Regions from separate parts of the Bradyrhizobium sp. USDA 3240 genome, predicted to be linked through region 2. Evidence: riboswitches for the same ligand, from Rfam matches in the RefSeq annotation. Region 2 holds a riboswitch; the other holds the start of a gene.
What was found. Region 2 has a riboswitch for ZMP and ZTP ahead of ACVIGA_RS12535 (serine hydroxymethyltransferase). Riboswitches for the same ligand answer to the same signal wherever they lie in the genome.

Region 1 (7,307 bases), 1.9 Mb from region 2:
CCGTGATCCCGTCAGGCCAGACCATCTCCGCATCGCTCAAATAGGTGCGATATTTGCGATCGGTTCCGACGACGCCCACCGACTTGCTCTCGACCGCGGTGAGATAGAGATTGCCGGCATAGTCGATCGAGAGCCCGCCATTGTTCGGCTTGTCTGAATAGCGCTCGACCTTGGCGCTGAGCTCGGCTGGTGTCAGCTTCTCGTCATTCAAGTCGGCCACGCGCACGCGGTAGATCGAGCGGCCGCTGAGCGGCGCGAAATAGACCCATTCCGACCTCACATCCATGGTGATGCCATCGCAGCCGACCTTGATGATGGACGGCTTGCCGTCCTTGCCCGACACGGTGAGATCCTTGCCGTCCACCGTGATCGGCAGGTCTTCGGGAATCGTGGAGCGGTCGCCGTCAAGCACGCGCCTGGCGCGTCCGGTATCCATATCGATGACAATGATCGCCGCATGCGATCCGTCACCGCCCGGACCGATATTCTCGTCGGCGATATAGAACTTGCGATGCTTCTGGTCGATCACGATGTCCTGCGGCTGCGAGCCCGGCCGCGTGACCGGATCGGGCATGTAGTAGATGCGCTCGAGCTTGTCGCTGCGCGTATTCCATCCGACCAGCTTGGGCGTGATGTTGGTGCGGAATCCCATGTCGATGATCCACACCACGCCATTCTCGTCCGACCGAAGCCCGAGCACATTGTCGAGATACTGGTCGGTGCCTTTCCGCGGCGTATTCCACTCCGCGCTTGGAAATGGCTGTGATGTCGTCGGCGACGTCAGCTTGGCGACCCTGATCTCGGGACTGAAGAACGGGTGATGGCTGAAGATGAGCTGGTTATCCGGCGTGATGGCGATGTTGCCGACCGACTCCGGCAACCGCGCCACGATCTCGGCACGGACCGCCTCATCCGCACGCGCACTCGATAGCAATACGCTCGCCGTCATCGCGGCGATCAACAAAATCCCTCGCTTCACGCGGGTCCCCTCCCTGTTATCGTTGATATGTCCTGCGCGCCGGACCCGCTTGGCAAGGTTCGGCTTTGCGGGGTCGACGTTGCGCGCTAATTTGGGCGCTGACAATTACGCACAGGAATGTCCGGTAGTATCAGGGAGTGAACCATGAAAGAGCTTGATGCGAAGAGCTATGACTGTGCGGTCGGCTGCCCGGTCGAGGCGACGCTCGACCTGATCGACGGCAAGTGGAAGGCCGTGATCCTCTATCATTTGCTCGGCGACACCATTCGCTTCAACGAACTCGGGCGGCGGCTGTCGCGGATTTCGCAACGCATGCTGACGCGACAGCTTCGCGAGCTCGAAACCGCAGATCTGATCCACCGCGAGATCTATCCGGAGGTGCCGCTGCGCGTCGAATATTCGCTGACGCCGCTCGGGCGCTCGCTCGAGCCGGTCATCCGGTCGCTGTGGGTCTGGGGCAATTCGTACCTGGAGACGCGCCGCCCCTCGCCGCGTGCAGTCAACGGTGCGTCTGCTTCGGCGCCGCGCGCCAGTTAGGGCAACAGCTCAGGCTTGCCGCCGCTTCATTGCGCCGATGCCGAGGAACGATCCGTTGACGGACGGATACTGGCTGATGAATTCGAACGCATCGAAGCCAGGTGCCTCGAATTCCTTCAGCGCCTTCCAGAGCAACGTCGTATCCGGACAGGCCTGGGAGTGGATGTCGTGATGCACGATGATGCTGGCGTGAGAGCGCACCAGCAGGTGATCCTGCAGCGCACCGCGCAGGCTGTGATCGCCGTCGATGAAAACGAAGTCGGGCCTCAGCCGATCGACATGGGCGGCGACCAGCGGTGAGGTTGAAAAGTCCTGTATGTAGACCGGCTCGATGGATGCCTGCTCCTGCAGCAGATCGAAATAGGTCGAGATGAAGGGCGTCGGCGCGATCGGATCGAGTGCGATCACGGTCTTGAGATCGGCGCCGCTGTGCCTCAGCCACTCCGCAACCAGGATGAACATGCCGCCCCAGCGGCAGCCGATTTCCATGTAGGAGGAAATGCCGGACGCGTTGCGCGCAAGCCAGGCCAGATACGGCGCGAGCTGGCTCGGATACTGCCAGAGGTGGAGGCCCCTGCCGAAATACGGCGCAAGCTCCGGCGGCTGCTCACGCAGAAGCTCATCGTTGAGGCCAAGCGCAGGGATGAATTCCCTTTCGAGGAATTCCACGTCCAGCCGCTGAGCCGGGGTCAATGCCGCGATGGTGCCGATCGTCTCACGAACGAACGGCGCAAGATCGGCGAAACGCTGGTACCGGTCGGCTGGAGCAAACTGGGCGTTGAGCATCGGCGCAATCACACGGACGGCTGGAGGGACACGCGGAGACTCCGGTCGTCGCGCCTCCAATGATTGAACGGATGGGACATCCGTCTCGGGCGCAGAATCTTGCAGCCGGCCTCAAATAGTCCGGCCGGCACGAACCGTTGCTGCGCTGCCCTCACCCGCTCGGGATCTTCCGGCGCACGGCCTCCACGCCGGCATCGGTGACGCGATATTTCCGCCCCATCTCCGGCAGGATCCAGCCTTTCTCGATCATTCCGGCAATGGTGCTCGGGCCGACACCCGCGGGAAACGGCCGGCGATGTCGGATCGCGTCGATCGCGACCCGCTCCAGATGGGTGGCGACATGCGAGGGGCGCGCGCGAAACGCCTTGGCCATAATGAGGACCGACAGCACCTCGGCGCGCCGGCGCACGGCCGATGCGCTGCGGGTCAGTTCGTTGCTGATCTCGAGAGCGTTCTTGCCGGCCCTGGCGAGTTCTCTGAGCCTCTCGTCCTCGTCAGAGCTCCAGCGCCGCACGATCCCCATCTGGCCCTCACCGCCTGGATACCCATCTCGAACCGATGCATACGCAGGCGGCGCTGATTTGCCATGTGACTTTCGACACCTCTTGATGTGACGTTGGAGACTGTCGCCATCAAGAAGGCCGATTGCGGTGCCGCTCGATGCGGCACTCAGAGCATGATCCGATTGAATCGCTTTAGTGCTTGCTGGGTTCAAGCGTGATGAGCACGCCGGTCGGTTCGGGCTCGTGCGGCCGCAGCGACGTCAGCTCCGGATCGCTCCACTCGGCAAGGCTAACCACCTCACCGGTCTGCCCCGACATGTCGGCGCTCTGGGCGGGTTCGAGTACCTTGAGCCCGGTGGTGTCGACGAAGAATGTGTGCTCGCCGAACACGCTGTTCAGCTGCGCCACCGCCGGATGATCATCCGGAAGCACCTGCGCGTTCAGTTGCGTCATGGTCTGCTTGACTTGCGTGGAATTGAGCTTCATCCGCTGTTCCTTCTTTGTTGGTTCCGGCCTTGGATGTTTCCCTGGCTGGTTCCTCCCCGCCCGCACCCCTCGCCGGGGGCTTCGAAGTCTCGAACCGATCAGGCCACGAAACGTTCCGAGCGCGCGACGCATTGACCGCCTGCGCGCGGGTTCCAGATCCATCGCTGTGTGCAGTGTGGCCGACGCGAGGCGCAACGGCTCGCTACGTGGCAGAAGGCTTCTTCCTGGCGAGCCCTTCGAGATGCACGCGGCGCGCGGCGGATTTGCGTGCGCGCGCCCTGGTGCGGCATGCCCTGCAGCGCACGGCCTTGGTGAACACGTCGCCCTTGGCAGTCTCGTACCACCATTTCTGCTGCAACGGCGTCCAGACCTCGGCAACGCCGCAATCCTTGCAGACGAACGGCTCGGGCCGATAGGTTCCGCGTTCGACGAAATCAGGAATCGAATAGCTGTTCGTGGGTGCGAGCTGGCTCGTGACCACCGGAACCTCGTCGCGCGCCAGCGCGATCTTGTAGTCGCGCAGGCGCAGCCGTTCGGCGGCGCGTTGTGCCAGCGTGCGACGCCATTCCTCAGCCTTGTGCTGCTTGGCTTCGATCTCGCTGCGCGTCTGCTTGCTGCGCTTCACGCCCACACCATCCGTCTTGCACCGTATCGACGAATTTGCCGCCCGGCGGTCCGGCCATATCAGGACGACGTCATTGATACGCCCAGTTCGGGGCAGGCTTGCCATGGTAGCCGCAGCATTGCCGGGCGGCCAGATCGATCCGGGCAGAGGTTATGTCCGCTGCTGCTCCGCCGGCCGCATGTGGATCAGCGCATCGAGAACCAGGACAAGGACGGGGCGCTGCTCGTCGTTGACGAGCTCGGTCTTGAAGATCACGACGGCGTCGCGCCGTTCCGGTCTGACGGTGATTTTCTGGATCTGGGATTGCCCGGTGAGCGTGGCGCCCGGGCGGACAGGGCTCGGCAGACGGATCTCGAAGCTCCGCCCGACGATGCCCGCCACCTTGGTCCAGATCGCCTCCACGACGAGCCGTTGATAGATCGCGATGGTGTTGAAGCCGCTTGCGATCAGTCCGCCGAACGGGCCCGCCGCAGCCGCGACGGGATCGGTATGGATCGGCACCGGATCATATTTGCCGGCGAACTCCAGGATCTCGGCTTCGCCGATGGTGTAGGTGCCGAGCTGGAATGTCTGGCCCTCGGTGAGATCTTCCGCATACAGCATCGCCCGCCTCCGTGTGTCGCGCGACGATAGACCAATGCTGCGGGCGTTCCATTACCTCTGGGGTCACATCCAGGCACGAGACGCGCGCGGAGCCCGCCGCTCGCGCCTCGCAGCAGGCATCCCCCGCTGTTGCAGCCGGGCCGCCCGCGCCTTGGCGGCCTTCACGGTGTTCTCCATCAGGCAGGCGATCGTCATCGGGCCGACGCCGCGTGGCACCGGCGTGATCGCGCCGGCGACCTGCACCGCCTCGTCGAAGAAGACGTCGCCGCACACCGCGTAGCCGCCCTCCGGCTTCTCGACGCGCGTGGTGCCGACGTCGATGACGATGGCCTGCGGCTTGATCCAGTCGCCGCGCACGAGGGCAGCCTTCCCCACCGCGCTGACCAGGATATCGGCCTGACGGCAGATCTTGCTGATGCCGAGGGTGTGGATATGGGTCTGCGTCACGGTCGCCTGCTCCTGCAGCAACAGCGCGGCCATCGGCTTGCCCACGATATTGGAGCTGCCGATCACCACGGCATGAGCGCCGGTGAGATCCGGCCGGATCGACTTGATCAGCCTGAGGCAGCCGAGCGGCGTGCACGGCACCAAGGCATCGTCGCCGTGAAACAGCCGGCCTGCGTTCAGCGCATGCAGGCCGTCGACATCCTTCGCGGGATCGACCGCCGCCATCACGCGCAAGGCGTCGATATGCGCCGGCAGCGGCAGCTGGATCAGGATGCCGTCGATATCGTCACGCGCGTTGAGCGCATCGATCCTGGCCAGCAGATCGGCCTCGCTGGCGTCATCCGGCAGGCGTTCGACCTCGCCGCGCAGGCCAAGCCGCCCGGCCATCCTGACCTTGCTCTGCACGTAGATCTGGCTCGCCGGGTCATCGCCCACCAGCACGACCGTGAGCCCGGGGGCGCGGGGCAGCCGGTCCAGTTCGTTCGCAACCTTGTCGATGACAATTTGGGCATGTGCATGCCCGTCAAGAATGTTCGCCGTCATGGCACCTCCGTTTCGAAGCGGTGCCCAGGCGCGCGGCGTTCAGTCTCTGCGCTCCCCGATGGTGGTCCATCCAAGCGCCAGTCGCGCAGATCGCGCCGTCATAGCCGCCCGGCCCGGCAAACGCAAATCACGCTCCCTTGCGGCCGAACCGGCGACGAATTGCCCCTGCTTTGCCGGTGGATCGGTGCCGGGCAGGCCCCCTCCGGGGGTAGGATTCGGGCAGAACTTGCGATAAGCCTCGGCGCTTGCCGGGCTTTTCCGATCCCCGGCGCCATCCTTCCGGTCATCACGCCACTTCGGATATTTTCATCATGAGACATATCATCCTCGCGCTGGCGCTCCTCTGCCCGGCCGCCGCGCTTGCCCAAGGCACCGCTCCAGCCACCACGCCACCCCCCGCCGCCGACAAGCCGGCGGCGGCCCCGCAGCCGATGGTCGGCGACAAGCCGCTGGTCCAGGTCGGCAAGAAATCGGCAGCCAAGAAGGGCGAAAAGGCTGCACCGGGCAAGCCGCAATCGGTCGCGCAGAAGCTCCAGGCCTGCCAGGACATCGACGACGCCACCAAGGAGCGGCTGATGTGCTACGACGAGATCTTCAAGCCGCAGCCCAAGCCAAAAGCCGCCCCTGCCAAGGGCGTTGCCGATTGTCGGTTCGTCAAGGAAGAGGACGAGCGGCTGACCTGCTACAACGGCTTCGCCGACAAGATTCCGCGCCTGCCGCGCTAACCGGTTCCGGCCACCCGGCCGCCTACCCGCAACCGGTTACCCGCCTGATCTCGCGGACATGAAAATGCCGCCGCAAGTGTTTGCGGCGGCCTATCGATTGCCGGTTGCGGCGTGTCCTTGTCTACCAGGTGCCGAAGCCGCCGAAGAAGCCCATCCGCGGCTGCTGCTGCGCGACACGGTAAGGCTGATACATGCCGGGCTGGGCCAGCCGCATCGGCTGCTGGGAATGCGTATGGCTGCGCGCAATCTTGTGCTTCTTCGGCGCCTGCACCGGCTGCTCGGCCGGCTTCGCCTCGGCCACCACGGTGCCTTTCTGTGCGTCAGCCTTCTCCGGCGGAATGAACTGGGCGAACGTGTTGCGGACGCGGGCCTGCGCCGATGCGTCGCTGGCAGCCGGCGGGGCCGCTGCGGCAACCGCGTTCACCTGCGACGGAACGAGGGTCGGCAGGTTGGTGTCGTACACCACCCGCTCCGGCAGTTTCTGGGTCGACTTGATGCGTACCATGGTCTTGCTGTCGACGCCGGGCGACGACAGGCCCTGGCTGGCGACCACGGCCTCCTGCGGTACAAAGGCATTGACGACGAACAGCAGCGCAAGCAGCACGCCACCAACGAACAGGAAATAACGCGCCACAGGCATTTTAGGTGCTCCCCCCGCGCTACGGGCGCGGTTCAACTCGACGCGACGACACCAGCCATCGCGCAACGAATTCATCGTCCGCGCATGATCACCCGGACAGACGCCATCCTGCGCTTCCGGGTCGTTCTCTAACGGTCGGCTTATTAGTTAGTTCCTGCCTGGCCGTTACGGTTCACCCGGCAAGTCAATTCCCGGTCACTTTTTCGGGATGCAGGGACTAAGCCCGACTGGCGGTCACGACGGTGCATTTCGCCTTGTTTGCGTTAACGTTTACGAACCCGATCAGCATTCGCGGATAGGTCTTGCGGCTCTTCATAGCGATGGTGTCCGGGATCAGCCGCTTGCGTTCCGTCACGGGGCTGCCGTCGCTGCGGATGAAGGCGCAGGCGATCTCGATATCCTTCACCGCGAAATCATTGGCATTGCGCACCGT
Region 2 (7,307 bases):
GCCGCGGCCAGGCGCCGCGGCAGGACAGAGCGCCGTAGCAGGACAGAGCGCCGTAGCAGGACAGAGCGCGGCGGCGGGACCAGGCGAGCCGGCAAAGCGGCTGCAGGAAGAATTTGCACGCATTGAGCTCGCGACCAGCGGCCGGCTCGGCGTCGCCGCGCTCGACATGGAGACCGGATTGCGCGCGAGCCGGCGCGGTGACGAGCGGTTCCCGATGTGCAGCACCTTCAAGGCGCTGGCTTCGGCCGCGGTGCTGCACCGGGTCGACCGCGGCGAATCCAGCCTCGACCAGCGCGTGCAGGTTGAGGCCAAGGATATCTTGGCCTACGCGCCGGTGGCCAAGCAACACGTCGGATCGAGCATGACGCTGTCCGAACTCTGCGAGGCCGCCATCACGCTCAGCGACAATACCGCCGCCAACCTGCTTCTGCGCGAGATCGGCGGGCCTGCCGGCTTCACCAGCTTCTTCCGCACCATCGGCGACAATGTCAGCCGCCTCGATCGCTGGGAGGTGGCGCTGAATGAAGCCGTGCCGGGCGATCTGCGCGACACCACGAGCCCGGTTGCGATGCTGAAAAGCTTGCAGCGCGTGGCGATCGGCGATGTCCTGCAACCCGCCTCGCGCCAGAAACTCGTCGACTGGATGGTCGCCAACAAGACCGGCGACACGAGGCTGCGCGCCGGCGTGCCGCGGGATTGGCGGGTTGGCGACAAAACCGGCACCGGCGATCGCGGCACCTATAACGACATCGGCGTGTTCTGGCCGCCCGGCCGCAAGCCGATCGTGGTGACGGTCTACCTGACCGGGGCAAGTGCTCCGATGGAGAAGTGCAACGAGGTGATCGCCAATGTCGCGCGCGCCGTTGCGAATGCGAGCACCGGGCAGACCGGCTAGAGCTGGATAACGCCGCGCGGCATCCCGTCGCCGCGCGGCTCGACTTCGCTGCGCGGCTTCAAAATCGCTGCGCGGCTTGGCAGCATCCAAGGATCATGCGACGCTCAATCCAAATGGCTGACCTGTCAGCAGGCCATACGGAGGACACGTCTTGTATCGCCGCATCGCCCTCGCCGCGCTGTTTGTTGCGGGCCACGCTCACAGCAGCTCTGCTGCGGCCGACCCGGCACGCTGCCGCGAGCTGACCCGCAAATACGAAACCGACAAGGCCCAGCTCAGCGCAGTCGAGATCTCGCTGACGCTATTCTCGGCCGCCAATGCCGATTGCATAAACCTCGCCACCGCGCTGCTCGATGGCGGCGCTTCGGTCGATGCGCGGGACCGGCTCGGCGCAAGGCCGCTGAGCCATGCCGCCCGCTCCGGCCATCTCGACATGGTCGACCTGCTGCTGGCCCGCGGTGCGCCGGTCGATGCGCGCAACCTCGCGGGATCGACCGCGCTGTATCTTGCCGCCGAGCGCGGCCATGTCGCGATCGTGCAGCGGCTGATCGATCGCGGCACCGACGTCAATCTCACCGGACGCAGCGGCGCTTCGGCGGTCGCGGCCGCCGCCTATGCCGGCCGGGACATGGTGGTGCGCATGCTGCTGGCGCACGGCGCCGACGGCCGCAAGGCCGACGACACCGGCAAGCCGCCGGTCGTGTATGCGGCCGCCGGCGGCCAGCTCGGCATCGTCAAGCAGCTGCTCGCACTCGATATCGACATCAACACGCGCTACGCCAACGACCTCACGCTGCTGATGTGGGCGGCCGGACCGGATGAGACCGTGCCGGAGGCGCAGGCGCTCGAGGTCGTCGCGTATCTGCTGGACGCAGGCGCCAGGGTCGACGATCGCGACGCGCGCGGACGCACGGCGCTGATGATCGCCGCCGAAGGCAACCACCCGGCGATCGCGAAGGCGCTGCTCGCCCACGGCGCCGATGCGGCGCTGGCCGACAAGGCCGGCAAGCACGCCGCCGATCTCACGATCCTGTCCGCGCTGCGCGAGGAGCTGACGCCGCGCTGAAGCTTGACGCGATGGACTCATTGGTTGCGGAAGGTCCGCAGGTCGGCTAAATTCTCCTTTGCGAAGAGTCTCCGTGCTCATTCGTCCTATCGCGCGACTGGCGAGCTAACGTGGAATAGACCACGGGGAAGCGCGAAGGGTTCCGACGCCGATCGCCTGGGCAACCAATCTGCTGGAAAAACAGCGTGTTGAGGAGCCCGATCATGCCGTCGTTTCGCAACGAACTGTCCATCAACGATCAAGAGATCGCCGCTGCCCTTGTCGGGGAAGAGCGCCGTCAACAGGACGGCGTCGAACTGATTCCGTCCGAGAATTACACCTATCCGGAGGTGCTTGAACTGCTCGGATCGGTCTTCACCAATAAATACTCCGAGGGATATCCGGGACGCAGATACTACGGCGGCCAGCAGTATACGGACGACGTCGAGAACCTCGCACGCCAGCGGGCCTGCTCGCTTTTTCGTGCCGAGCACGCCAACGTTCAGCCGCTTTCCGGATCACCGATGAATCAGGCCGTCTACCTCAGCCTGTTGCAGCCCGGCGACACGATCCTCGCCATGGACCTGTCCCACGGCGGTCATCTCACCCACGGCGCGCCGGTGTCCCACATGGGGCGTTTGTTCAACTTCGTTCGCTACAAGACGGCACCGTCAAACGGCGCGATAGATTTCGATGGACTGCGCGCGATTGCGCGTGAAGCGCGTCCGAAGATGGTGTTGTGCGGCTACAGCTCCTATCCGCGCGACCTGGACTATGCGGCGTTCAAGAATATCGCCGACGAAGTTGGCGCGCTCACGATGGCTGACGTGAGCCACTATGGAGGGTTGGTTGCCGCGAATGTCATGCGCAATCCGCTTGATGCCGGCTTCGACGTCATGACGACGACATCCCACAAGACACTGCGCGGCCCCCGCGGCGGGATCATCCTGTGCCGGAAGGAAAATGCCGGTCGGATCGATGCTTCCGTCTTTCCCGGGTTGCAGGGCGGACCTCACATGAACGTCGTGGCCGGGACTGCCGTGACGCTCAAGAAGGCGGCGACCTCGGATTTCCAGCTTTACGCGCGACAGGTTCTGCGCAACGCGAAGGTTCTTGCCGGCGCGCTGATGGAACGCGGGATGAAGCTGGTCACGGACGGGACGGACAATCACATGATGGTCGTCGATACGATAGCGTCCGTCGGGCTGGACGGGCGAGCAGCCGAGGACGTGCTCGATGCCATCGCCATCACCACAAACAAGCAAGTTATTCCAGACGATCCGCGTCCGCCGCTCAGGCCAAGCGGTATTCGAATTGGGACACCGGCAGCGACCACGCGTGGCATGGGAGATTCCGAAATGCGCCGTATCGGCGAGTTCATTGCGGGGGCTCTGCAGGCGAACGGAGACGATGCGATCCTCGCGCGTCTCAGGTCGGAGTGCATCGAGATGTGCCGAGCTTTTCCTGTTCCAGGCGTGGTGTCCGGGTCTCGACCGAACTGACCGGAACTTTGACGCTCAGATACGCGGAACGGGGTCGGGCGCTCGCGCCCGACCCGACCGCCAAAAACGCATATGCGACAGCCCTGCGCGCGCGTGAGGGTCAACCTGCCCGCCGCTACAACCCCGCCAGGTAGTCCACCAGCGCGTCGAGGTCGTCCGGCGACGTCGCTATCATGAGGTCCGACATGCCGGGATTGTTGCCGCGGGCGCGGGTGCGGAAATCGGCGATGGTCTTGGCGAGGTAGTCCCGTCCCATCCCGGCGAGCCGCGGCACCGTGCCGTCGCCCTGGAAGCGATCGAGGTGGCAGGCCGGGCAACCGACCGAAGCGCTGGCGCTGAGTGCCTTCGCTGCGACGTCCTTGGGCGCGCTCGGCTGGCCGAGATTCGGCCACGGCTTCTGCGAAAAATATTCCGCGATCGCCAGCATGTCGTCGCGCTCGAACTGGGTCGCGATCGGCTGCATGATCTCGCTCTTGCGATCGCCGCGCTTGAAATCGCGGAGCTGGATATAGAGATAGCCGGCCTGCTGGCCCCAGATCGTCGGAATGGTCTTGTCGACGGGCTTGCCGTCCTCGCCGTGGCAACCAGTGCAGACCTGCACCTTCTCCTCGATCGTCTCCGCGCGCGCATGCGCCGCAATCAGCAGCAGCGCGGCGCCGCACATCATCAATTTACCAAGCATCTGCTCATCCTAAGGCGCAGTATCCGTCCACCTGCGTCATTGCGAGGAGCGATAGCGACGAAGCAATCCATGCTTCCGCATAGGTGACACGATGGATTGCTTCGCTTCGCTCGCAATGACGCGGTTAGAACTTTCATCAAACAAAGCGAAGGCGGGACCGAACCGGTCCCGCCAATGCTTGCACGTGCGATTATGCATCCCGTCTCGGCTCAGTCGAGCGTGAAGGCGATGATGTTGTTGCCGCGCTTGTAGTCGAGCTGGGTGTTTCCGCCGGCACCGACCACGACATATTGCTTGCCGCCGATCATGTAGCTCGACGGCGGCGCGTTGACGCCGGCGCCGGCGCGGAAGCTCCACAGCTCCTTGCCGCTCGACGAATTGTAGGCCGCGAACTTGCCGTTGCCTTCACCGGTGAACACCAGGCCGCCGGCCGTGGCGAGGATGCCGCCGATCATCGGCTCGGGCGTCTTGACCTGCCATTTGATCTTGCCGGTGTTGTAGTTCACCGCGGTGATGTTGCCCGACTGCTTCTCGCTCGGGATCACCTTGAAGGCGCCGCCCAGCCACAGCTTGCCGTTCGGATAGGCGGAGCTTTCGACGTGGTAGGTCATCGGCTGGTGCAGGTTGATGGCGTAGGCCAGCTCCTGTCCCGGATCGGTCGCGATCGGCGACCATTCGACGCCGCCATTGGCGCCGGGCAGCATGCGCGCACCTTCCTTGGTCGGCAGCACCCACATGTTCTCCTGCGGCACCATCGCCTCGGAGAAGCGGATCAGGCTGCAGTCCTTGCGATCGTGCACATAGATGTGCCCGGTCTTGCCGGCATGGATAACACCGGGAATCGTCTTGCCGTCCTTGTCCTTGACGTTGACCAGCACCGTCGGGCTGACCGCGTCGAGATCCCAGACGTCATGGGCGATATACTGGAAGTGGCAGACATACTTGCCGGTGTCGAGATCGAGCGAGACCAGCGAGTTGGTGTAGAGGTTGTCGCCGGGCCGGTTCGAGCCGTCGAGGTCGGGCGACGGATTGCCGACGACGAAGTAGATCCGGTTGGTTGCGAGATCGACCGACGGGTTCTGCCACACGCCGCCGCCGAGCTTGGCATAGGGATCGCCGATCTTGGCGAGCACGTCCTTCTCGGCCTGGATATTGCGATGCATGTCGCGGCCGGTGGCATCCTTGGTCGCCCAGACGCCGACGGAGTTCTCCGGAATGGTGTTGAAATTCCAGAGCTGCTTGCCGGTCTTGGCGTCGTAGGCGCGCACGAAGCCGCGGATGCCGTATTCGCCGCCATTGGTGCCGATCAGCACCTTGTCCTTGACCACGGTCGGCGCCATCGTCTCGCTGTAGCCGAGCTCGGGATCGGCGATGTTGGTGGTCCAGACCACCTCGCCGGTCTTGGCATTCAGCGCCATCAGCTTGGAATCCAGCGTCGCCAGATAGACCCGGTCGCCGAGCACCTGGACGCCGCGATTGTTGGGACCGCAGCAATAGACGGTGATCGGGCCCATCTTGTGGGCATAGTGCCAGAGCTGCTGGCCGGTCTTGGCGTCGAGCGCATAGACATGGCTGAACGACGTCGTGACATACATCACGCCGTCGACCACGATCGGCGATGTCTCGAGCGACTCCTTGCCGTCGGTCTGGAAAATCCAGGCGACGTGCAGGTTCTTCACATTGTCCCGGCTGATCTGCTTGCCTGGATAAAACCGCGTCTGGGCGTAATTTCCGTTGGTGAGCAGGAAGTCCTTGGCGTTCTTGTCAGCGGCGTTGAGCTGCTCCTGGGTCACCGGAGGCACATTGGCGTTCCCAAGGACCGACTGCTTCTCCTGCTTGACTTCTTGTGCGATGGCGGCACCGGACAACAGGCCAACGCCGACCGCTGCGGCAAATGCCGCAAGCCCTTTCACGTACATAGTCTCCCCCGTTATTTCTTGGTTGCAGTATCAGGGATGGTGTTTGCTACTTCCCCCTCGAGGCCTGGCGTAGCCAGCGCGTACCGTGGTGGCCTTGGTTGCGCTGCAATAGGTGATCAAAAAAGACAACGACAGGTATCGATGGACGGGTTCCATGTTAGCGCTGTCGTTCACAAAGACAACCGATGCGCTCAATGCGAAGCCGGAACCGCATGCGTTCGCGCGCCTGAAGTGCTGCGACCGCGGGCTTGCATCAATGTAAGCAATATCGGTGGCTTCCGACGTCCTCGCGCATCGCCGGACACATTCGCCTTCGCAGGCGCAGCACGCAAAATGAGACTAAGCGTCAAGCGGCAGCGACGCGCGAGGTGCGGCGCCGGCTGAGGCCATTGCTCTCCGCCGGCGCGATCGCCTGCTCCCGGGTTACTCCCAAGTTACTCCCAAGTTACTCGCAAGTTACTCCCAAACCCAGGTCGAGAAATCATTCTCGAACTGCGGCACGTCCTTCCAGACGCCCTTCAGCTTCTTGTTGGCGATCGTGATCAGTTGCGGCTGGAACAGGAAGCCGGCGACGGCATCGGTTGCCAGCATCCGCTGCGCGTCGCCGAGCAATTTTGCCCGGCCGGCCTCATCAGGCGTCGCCATGATCTGCTGATAGAGCGCATTGAACGCCTCGGATTTGTAGCCGAGATAATAATCCGGCTCGGTCATTTTCACGAGGTCGAACGGCTCGACATGCGCGACGATGGTGAGGTCGTAATTGTGCGGGCCGGTGAAGACCTGCGACAGCCACTGCGCCCATTCGACGTTCTCAATCTTGGCAACGATGCCAATTTTTGCGAGCTGGGCCGCGAGCACCTCGCCGCCCTGCCGCGCGTAGGACGGCGGCGGCAGCTTGAGGCTGAGCTCGAGCGGCGTCTTGACACCGGCCTCGGCCAGCAGCTTCTTGGCGAGTTCCGGATCATAGGGGTTGATGCCGGTGGTATCGACATAGCCGAGCGATCCCGGCGTGTAGAAGCTGCCGATCGGCGTGCCGAAGCCGTCGACCGCGCCGTCGATCATCGCCTTGCGGTCGATCGCGGCCAGGATGGCGCGGCGAACGCGGACGTCGTCGAGCGGCTTCTTGCGCTCGTTGATGCCGACGATGGTTTTCGTTCGCGAGCCGCCGATCAGCACGTTGAAGCGCGGGTCGGCCTTGAACTGCGCCAGACTGCGGGCCGCGGCAACCCGCGGAAAGGCGTCGACGTCGCCCGACAACAGCGCC

Region 1: it holds a riboswitch for ZMP and ZTP, as region 2 does, so the genes downstream of both, ACVIGA_RS03250 (bifunctional 5,10-methylenetetrahydrofolate dehydrogenase/5,10-methenyltetrahydrofolate cyclohydrolase) here and ACVIGA_RS12535 (serine hydroxymethyltransferase) in region 2, are expected to answer to the same signal.

What each region holds. Positions count from the first base shown of each region.
Region 1 covers NZ_JBSSGD010000002.1:556,505-563,811, forward strand. The annotation lists gene ACVIGA_RS03215 (L-dopachrome tautomerase-related protein) at 1-979, opposite strand, end outside; gene ACVIGA_RS03220 (winged helix-turn-helix transcriptional regulator) at 1,124-1,516, shown strand; gene ACVIGA_RS03225 (hypothetical protein) at 1,526-2,302, opposite strand; gene ACVIGA_RS03230 (hypothetical protein) at 2,454-2,825, opposite strand; gene ACVIGA_RS03235 (hypothetical protein) at 2,998-3,291, opposite strand; gene ACVIGA_RS03240 (zinc-ribbon domain containing protein) at 3,494-3,916, opposite strand; gene ACVIGA_RS03245 (MaoC/PaaZ C-terminal domain-containing protein) at 4,067-4,519, opposite strand; gene ACVIGA_RS03250 (bifunctional 5,10-methylenetetrahydrofolate dehydrogenase/5,10-methenyltetrahydrofolate cyclohydrolase) at 4,583-5,509, opposite strand; ZMP/ZTP riboswitch at 5,525-5,604, opposite strand; gene ACVIGA_RS03255 (hypothetical protein) at 5,821-6,234, shown strand; gene ACVIGA_RS03260 (hypothetical protein) at 6,356-6,874, opposite strand; gene ACVIGA_RS03265 (hypothetical protein) at 7,092-7,307, opposite strand, start outside.
Region 2 covers NZ_JBSSGD010000002.1:2,497,250-2,504,556, forward strand. The annotation lists gene bla (class A beta-lactamase) at 1-895, shown strand, start outside; gene ACVIGA_RS12530 (ankyrin repeat domain-containing protein) at 1,047-1,961, shown strand; ZMP/ZTP riboswitch at 2,045-2,130, shown strand; gene ACVIGA_RS12535 (serine hydroxymethyltransferase) at 2,165-3,442, shown strand; gene ACVIGA_RS12540 (c-type cytochrome) at 3,558-4,124, opposite strand; gene ACVIGA_RS12545 (outer membrane protein assembly factor BamB family protein) at 4,334-6,043, opposite strand; gene ACVIGA_RS12550 (ABC transporter substrate-binding protein) at 6,500-7,307, opposite strand, start outside.